DNA from 2 places in the Pseudomonas poae RE*1-1-14 genome. Region 1 is predicted to be linked to the other one. Evidence: riboswitches for the same ligand, from Rfam matches in the RefSeq annotation. Region 1 holds a riboswitch; the other holds the start of a gene.

Region 1 (3,410 bases):
GTTTTTGCCAAGTAATACCCTTAATTAGTTTATAGGCCTGATGCACTTTTTTTTCAGTATCGATTATTGGATGGTAGGCGCGCTGAAGTTGATGTTGCCCATTAAGTAAATAAGGCTTTTTTATGTCTGTTATATCTCGCGCCAGTTTTAACACACCCTTTGTTAATCAAAATATTGTAGATCCGAATGTTGAAGCCGCTGGCCCGCAGTACAAGGCCCAGCAGGCTGGCGATCCGTATTATCGTGCAGGGTCCGGCAAGCCGTCCTGGTCCACCCGTCAAGCCGCCAACCAGATCGATCGAAGACAGCGCCGGCTGCAAGACCGCGATAAAGATAAAACAGTGCGTGTGGGTTATACGTTTCGCGAAGTTGCACCAGCGGAGACCCGCTTTAATCAAACCCAGCAGGAGCAGGCCCGTCTTTCAATGCAGTCCTGGTCGGATGTTGCGAATATCGAGTTCAAGGAAGAAGCCGCTGCGCCGGAAGGCCAGTTACGGTTCGTCAACAGCAGGGCGATAAACTTCGCCGATGCCACATTTTCCGAAAAAGCGGGGCGGGTGCGCGTGAACCCGAACTATTGGGCCAACCGTGCGCCAGCCGTGAACGGCTTTGGTCGCCATACACTGACCCACGAAATCGGCCACTTGCTGGGCGCCGCGCACACCGGTGAATACGACGCGGCGCGTGGGCCGAGCAACTACGACGAGCATGCCATCTTCGCCCAGGACAGCCGGGCCTACTCGGTCATGAGCTATTTCGACGCGAGCGATACCGGCCAGGATCACCAGGGCGAGTATGCGTCGGCACCGCTGATGACCGACATCGCCTGGGCCCAAAAGGCCTACGGCGCCAATTACCGGACCCGTAACACGGATACCACCTACGGCTTCCACTCCAATACCCGGCGAGACGATCTTTCACTGGTGTCCCCACGGGACGGCGCCGTGTTCTGTGTCTGGGACGGCGGCGGAAACGATACGCTGGATTTCTCCGGCTATTACCAGAACCAGGTGATCAACCTGAACGCTGAAACCTTCTCCGACGTCGGTGGCAAGAAGGGCAATGTCTCCATCGCCAAGGACGTTACCCTGGAGAACGCCATCGGCGGTTCCGGCAATGATGTGTTGACCGGCAACGCAGCCGACAACCGGCTCAAGGGCGGTGGCGGCGCTGATCGGCTGGAGGGCGGGGCAGGCCGCGATACCTTCGTGTACGACACCGTCACCGATTCGACATTACGCAGCCCCGACCTGTTGACCGACTTCGTCACCGGCCAGGACAAAATCGATATATCCGCCTTGTTGCGCAAGCAGGGTCTTCATGACCTCACCTTCGTCAACCGGCTCTCCGGCCGGCCCGGTGAGGCAGGGCTGGGCTACGATCCGCAAAAAAACGAGTCGTGGCTGGTGCTTGACCTCACAGGCGATGGCGAAATTGATTTCTACCTGGAAAGCCAGGGGCGCATAGCGCTCGCCGACATCGTGACGGATGTGCCCATCAAGCATCGCTATGTGTAGATCAGTCGCCCGTGTCCCGGGTTTGCGACGTTGACCGCTCGCCACGCACTGCGTAGCCTTGCGGGTTCGAGGTTCTTCGGCCCAGGCCGAAGCTAAGAAGGGAACGCGGTTCAAGCCGCGGCTGCCCCCGCAACTGTGAAGGGTTCTGCTGACTGCCACGCCACTGCCGATCCGGCGGGAAGGCGCAGTTGGCGCCGGTCGCAAGACCCGCAAGCCCCAAGCCAGGAGACCTGCCTCGCAACCGATTTTCCACTTCAACCGGGCGGGGTGATCCGGTGACGAAATCCGCTGCTGCGCGCCGCCGCAGGGCCACTCGTCCCGTATGCCCGCCCAAAGGGGCATCCGATGAAAACACTGGCCAAACTTCCCGTCACCATCGTCACCGGCTTTCTCGGCTCGGGCAAGACCACCCTGTTGCGCCACATGCTCGACAACGCCCAGGGCCGCCGTATCGCGGTAATCGTCAACGAGTTCGGCGAGTTGGGCATCGACGGGGAAATCCTCAAGCAGTGCTCCATCGGGTGCACCGAGGAAGAAGCCAACGGCCGTGTGTACGAACTGGCCAACGGCTGCCTGTGCTGCACCGTGCAGGAAGAATTCTTCCCGGTGATGCGCGAACTGGTGGCCCGTCGCGGCGACCTCGACCATATCCTCATTGAAACCTCGGGCCTGGCCCTGCCAAAACCCTTGGTGCAGGCCTTCCAGTGGCCGGAAATCCGCAGCGCCTGCACAGTGGACGCCGTAATCACCGTGGTCGACAGCCCGGCCGTGGCCGCCGGCACGTTCGCCGCCTTCCCGGACCAGGTCGACGCCCAGCGCAAACTCGACCCGAACCTGGACCACGAATCACCGCTGCACGAACTGTTCGCCGACCAACTGGCCAGCGCCGACCTGGTGATCCTCAACAAGGCCGACCTGATCAGCCCCGAAGACCTGGCCCGCGTGCGCCTGGAAGTCGCCGAAGAGCTGCCGCCGGCGGTCAAGGTCATTGAAGCCAGCAGCGGCCGCGTGCCGTTGAACGTGCTGATCGGCCTGGGCGCCGGCTCCGAAGAACACATCGACGCCCGCCACAGCCATCACGATGCGCACCACGAAGGTGAAGACGACCACGATCACGACGCCTTCGATTCGATCTCCATCGACCTGCCGCAAGCCGACGAAGCCCTGCTGCTCGACGCGCTGACCCAGTTGGTGGTGCAGCACGGCATCCTGCGTATCAAAGGGTTTGCCGCCATCCCCAACAAACCCATGCGCCTGCTGATCCAGGGCGTGGGCACCCGCTTCGACAAGCACTTCGACCGCGCCTGGGGCGCCGACGAAGCGCGCATCACCCGCCTGGTGCTGATCGGTCAGGAGCTGGACGCCGCAGGCCTCGAAGCGCAACTGCGCGCCGCGCTCAGCGTTTAAGCCATGCACCTGCTCAGGACCCAACCCGGTGGTTTTGTCTCGGACGACAATATTGCCGACCTTGGACAGACCCCCGCTGAACTGGTGATCCTGTGCAGCGGCGACTCGAGCCTGGCGCTGCTGGCCGAAGCGGCGCGGCAGTTGCCCGACGACTACCCCAGCCTGCGCCTTGCCAACCCGATGCAGGTGCAGAACCACGCCTCGGTCGACCTCTACGTGGACCAGGTGCTGCGTCACGCCAAGGTGATCCTGATCTCGCTGCATGGCGGCATCGGCTATTGGCGCTATGGCGTCGAGCGCCTGGTGGCATTGGCCGAGCGCGGCGTGCAACTGATTCTGGTGCCGGGGTGCGACCGCCCGGACCCGGAACTGGGCAGCCTGAGCACCGTCGGGGTGCAGGAACGCGACCGTCTGTGGCACTTCCTGCGCCAGGGCGGCCTGGGCAATGCGTTGAATTTCTATCACTGCCTGGCCTCCGGCTATCTG
Region 2 (3,410 bases), 1.6 Mb from region 1:
ATCGTGAAGCGGTGAGAAGAACCTCAGCTCGGCGCCCATCGCCCGCAACAGGTCCAGGCTGGCGCCATAGGTGAAGGCAAACGCTTCGTCCCGGGCGATGGCAATGCGCACGCCGGCGAGCAACGGCTCGGCCGCGATCACCTCGGGCACGGCAAAGGTCACCGGTGGCGGCACCGCCACTTCGCAACTGCTGCCCAGGGCCTGGGCGGCGGCGTCCAGGCGCGCATCGAGGTCATTGAGCTCGCTGGCCTGCACCAGGCCGAGGTGACGGCTGGGCAGTTCGATTCCAGTCTCGCGGGACAGCGCGCCGTACCAGCGCAGGCCTTCGGTGAGGCTGCCTTCGAGCAACTGCGCATGACGCAGGGTGCCGACCCGGTTGGCCAGCACGCCGGCGAACGGCAGGTCCGGCTGATAGCGCGCCAGGCCCAGGGCCAGTGCGCCGAAGGTCTGGGCCATGGCGGTGCCGTCGATCACGCCGAGCACCGGCACACCGAAATGTCGCGCCAGGTCGGCGCTGGAGGGCGTGCCGTCGAACAGGCCCATGACGCCTTCGATCAGAATAAGGTCGGCCTCGCCCGCCGCTTCCCACAACAGGCGGCGACTTTCCTGCTCGCCCACCATCCACATGTCCAACTGATACACCGGCGCACCACTGGCGCGCTCGTGGATCATCGGGTCGAGGAAGTCCGGGCCGCACTTGAACACGCGCACCTTGCGCCCCAGATTGCGGTGCAGCCGGGCCAGGGCGGCGGTCACGGTGGTTTTGCCCTGGCCGGACGCCGGTGCGGCAATCAGAACGGCCGGGCAATGACGGGGCTGATTCAAAGTTCGACGCCCTTCTGAGCCTTGATGCCGGCCTGGAATGCGTGCTTGAGCATGCCCATTTCGGTGACGGTGTCGCCCATTTCAATCAGCTCGGGCTTGGCGCCACGGCCGGTGACCACCACGTGCTGCATCGGCGGGCGGGCCTGCAGGTCGCTGAGGACCTGGTCAAGGTTGAGGTAGCCGTGCTTGAGGGCAATGTTCAATTCATCCAGCACCACCAGGCCGATGGAGGGGTCCTGCAGCATTGCCCGCGATACCGCCCAAGCGGCTTCGGCGGCGGCGATGTCGCGCTGGCGGTCCTGAGTTTCCCAGGTGAAACCTTCACCCATCACGTGAAAGCGCACCTGCTCGGGGAAGCGGCGGAAGAACATCTCTTCGCCGGTGCTGAAACGGCCCTTGATGAACTGCACCACACCGCACTGCATGCCGTGGCCCATGGCACGGGCCAGCATGCCGAAGGCCGAGCTGCTCTTGCCTTTGCCGTTGCCGGTGAGCACCAGCAGCAGGCCGCACTCATTCGGCGAGTTGGCGATGCGCTCGTCGATCACGGCTTTTTTGCGCAGCATGCGCGCCAGATGGCGCTCGTCGCGTTCGGGGGAATCGGTCATGGCAGCTCTCCGTTGGGGCTGGACAAAAACGGCGGGCAGGAACAAGCACATACAGACAGCCAAGCATCGCCCACCGTGATGCTGTTGAATGTTCAAGGCCGGTCTCCGGACTCATGAGTGGCGCCTGCACGTATCAAGCGCAGGCAAGCCGGCGGCGCGCCTTCCCATATCGCGGGCGATACAGTGGCAAACAGCACCGTGTTGACTCATTTACCGTTGCGGGGGCAGCGCCGGGATCGCGGCAGCACTGTGTACAAGTGCGCTCACTCACCGGCTTCCCTGTTTCACTCTGTCGACGCACGCGCCACGGAGCACCTGGAACAAGCGGCGAAGGTTAGTGGGTTGGGGGTGGAGCGTCAATTAAAGCTGGCCTGGCACTTGAACCATCCCGCGCTGGCAATCCTCTACCCTTACAGGCATTCAGGAGAAAACCATGCATAAAACAAGACTCGCCTTACTCATCATGCTCGCCGGCACCCTTGCCGCCTGCGGTGAAAGCTCGACGCTGCAGGTGTCGGATGGCACCGGGCCGTCGCCCAAGTTGCCGCAACCGAACAAGACGCTGATCCCAACAGTAAACATCGCACCGGCCATCGGCTGGCCTGAAGGCGCCAAGCCGACCGCCGCCGCTGGCACTCAGGTCGCTGCGTTCGCCGAAGGCCTGGACCACCCGCGCTGGCTCTATGTGTTGCCCAATGGCGACGTACTGGTGGCCGAAACCAACGCGCCGCCCAAGCCGGATGATGCCAAGGGCATTCGCGGCTGGGTGATGGAGAAAGTCATGGGCCGCGCCGGCGCAGGTGTGCCGAGCCCGAACCGCATCACCCTGCTGCGCGATGCCGACCACGACGGCGTGGCCGAGACACGCACGGTTTTCCTGGAAAACCTCAACTCGCCATTCGGCATGACCTTGGTGGGCAACGACCTGTACGTGGCCGACTCGGACAAGCTGCTGCGCTTTGCCTATCAGCCGGGCGAAACCGCGATCAAAACCCAGGGCACTACAGTCGTCGATTTGCCAGGCGGTCCGCTGAACCACCACTGGACGAAAAACGTGGTGGCGAGCAAGGACGGCAGCAAGCTCTATGTGAGCGTCGGCTCCAACAGTAACGTTGGCGAAAACGGACTGGAGGCCGAACAAGGCCGCGCAGCGATCTGGGAAGTTGACCGCACCACCGGCCAGCACCGGATTTTCGCGTCGGGCCTGCGCAATCCCAACGGCATGGCCTGGGAACCGCAGAGCGGAAAACTGTGGACGGCCGTCAACGAGCGCGACGAAATCGGCAGCGACCTGGTGCCGGACTACATCACCTCGGTCAAGGATGGCGGCTTTTATGGCTGGCCGTTCAGTTACTACGGTCAGCATGTGGACGTGCGCGTGACGCCGCAGAATCCGGAGCTAGTGGCCAAGGCCATTGCACCGGACTACGCCGTGGGCCCGCACACCGCATCCCTGGGGCTGACCTTTGCCGAAGGCAGCAAACTCCCGGCGACCTTCAGCAACGGCGCGTTCATCGGCCAGCACGGCTCGTGGAACCGCAAGCCGCACAGTGGCTACAAGGTGATCTTCGTGCCGTTCGAGGGCGGACAACCCAAGGGGCAGCCGGTGGACGTGCTGACCGGGTTCCTCGACAAAGACGAGAAAGCCATGGGCCGGCCAGTGGGCGTGGTCATCGATCAGCAGGGGGATCTGCTGGTGGCCGATGATGTGGGGAATAAGGTGTGGCGGGTTTCAGCCGCTAAATAAACACCGCAAAACACATGTGGGAGGGGGCCTGCTCCCGATAGCAGTGGATCAGTCAATGAATGGTTGAACTGATGCACCGCCATCGGGAGCAAGCCCCCTCCCACGTGCGGATCCTGGTTTGAGCGTTAAGGATTGCGCGCCAGATGCTCGGCCGGCAATACGCGCTTGGCGCTCAGGTACGCATTCTGCCAATACGCCTTGGACAAGGTATCCAGCTTCACCGTGCCGCC

The links. A riboswitch is a leader RNA that binds a small molecule or an ion and turns the genes downstream of it on or off. The one in region 1 is predicted to bind cobalamin.
Region 2: another riboswitch for cobalamin. It lies ahead of cobO (cob(I)yrinic acid a,c-diamide adenosyltransferase); the one in region 1 lies ahead of cobW (cobalamin biosynthesis protein CobW).

What each region holds. Positions count from the first base shown of each region.
Region 1 is NC_020209.1:1,523,082-1,526,491, forward strand. Features, by position in the region: gene H045_RS07010 (M10 family metallopeptidase C-terminal domain-containing protein) at 123-1,517, shown strand; cobalamin riboswitch at 1,570-1,769, shown strand; gene cobW (cobalamin biosynthesis protein CobW) at 1,863-2,924, shown strand; gene cobN (cobaltochelatase subunit CobN) at 2,928-3,410, shown strand, end outside.
Region 2 is NC_020209.1:3,092,034-3,095,443, forward strand. Features, by position in the region: gene H045_RS13315 (cobyrinic acid a,c-diamide synthase CobB) at 1-825, opposite strand, end outside; gene cobO (cob(I)yrinic acid a,c-diamide adenosyltransferase) at 822-1,433, opposite strand; cobalamin riboswitch at 1,513-1,767, opposite strand; gene H045_RS13325 (PQQ-dependent sugar dehydrogenase) at 1,867-3,180, shown strand; gene H045_RS13330 (C40 family peptidase) at 3,306-3,410, opposite strand, start outside.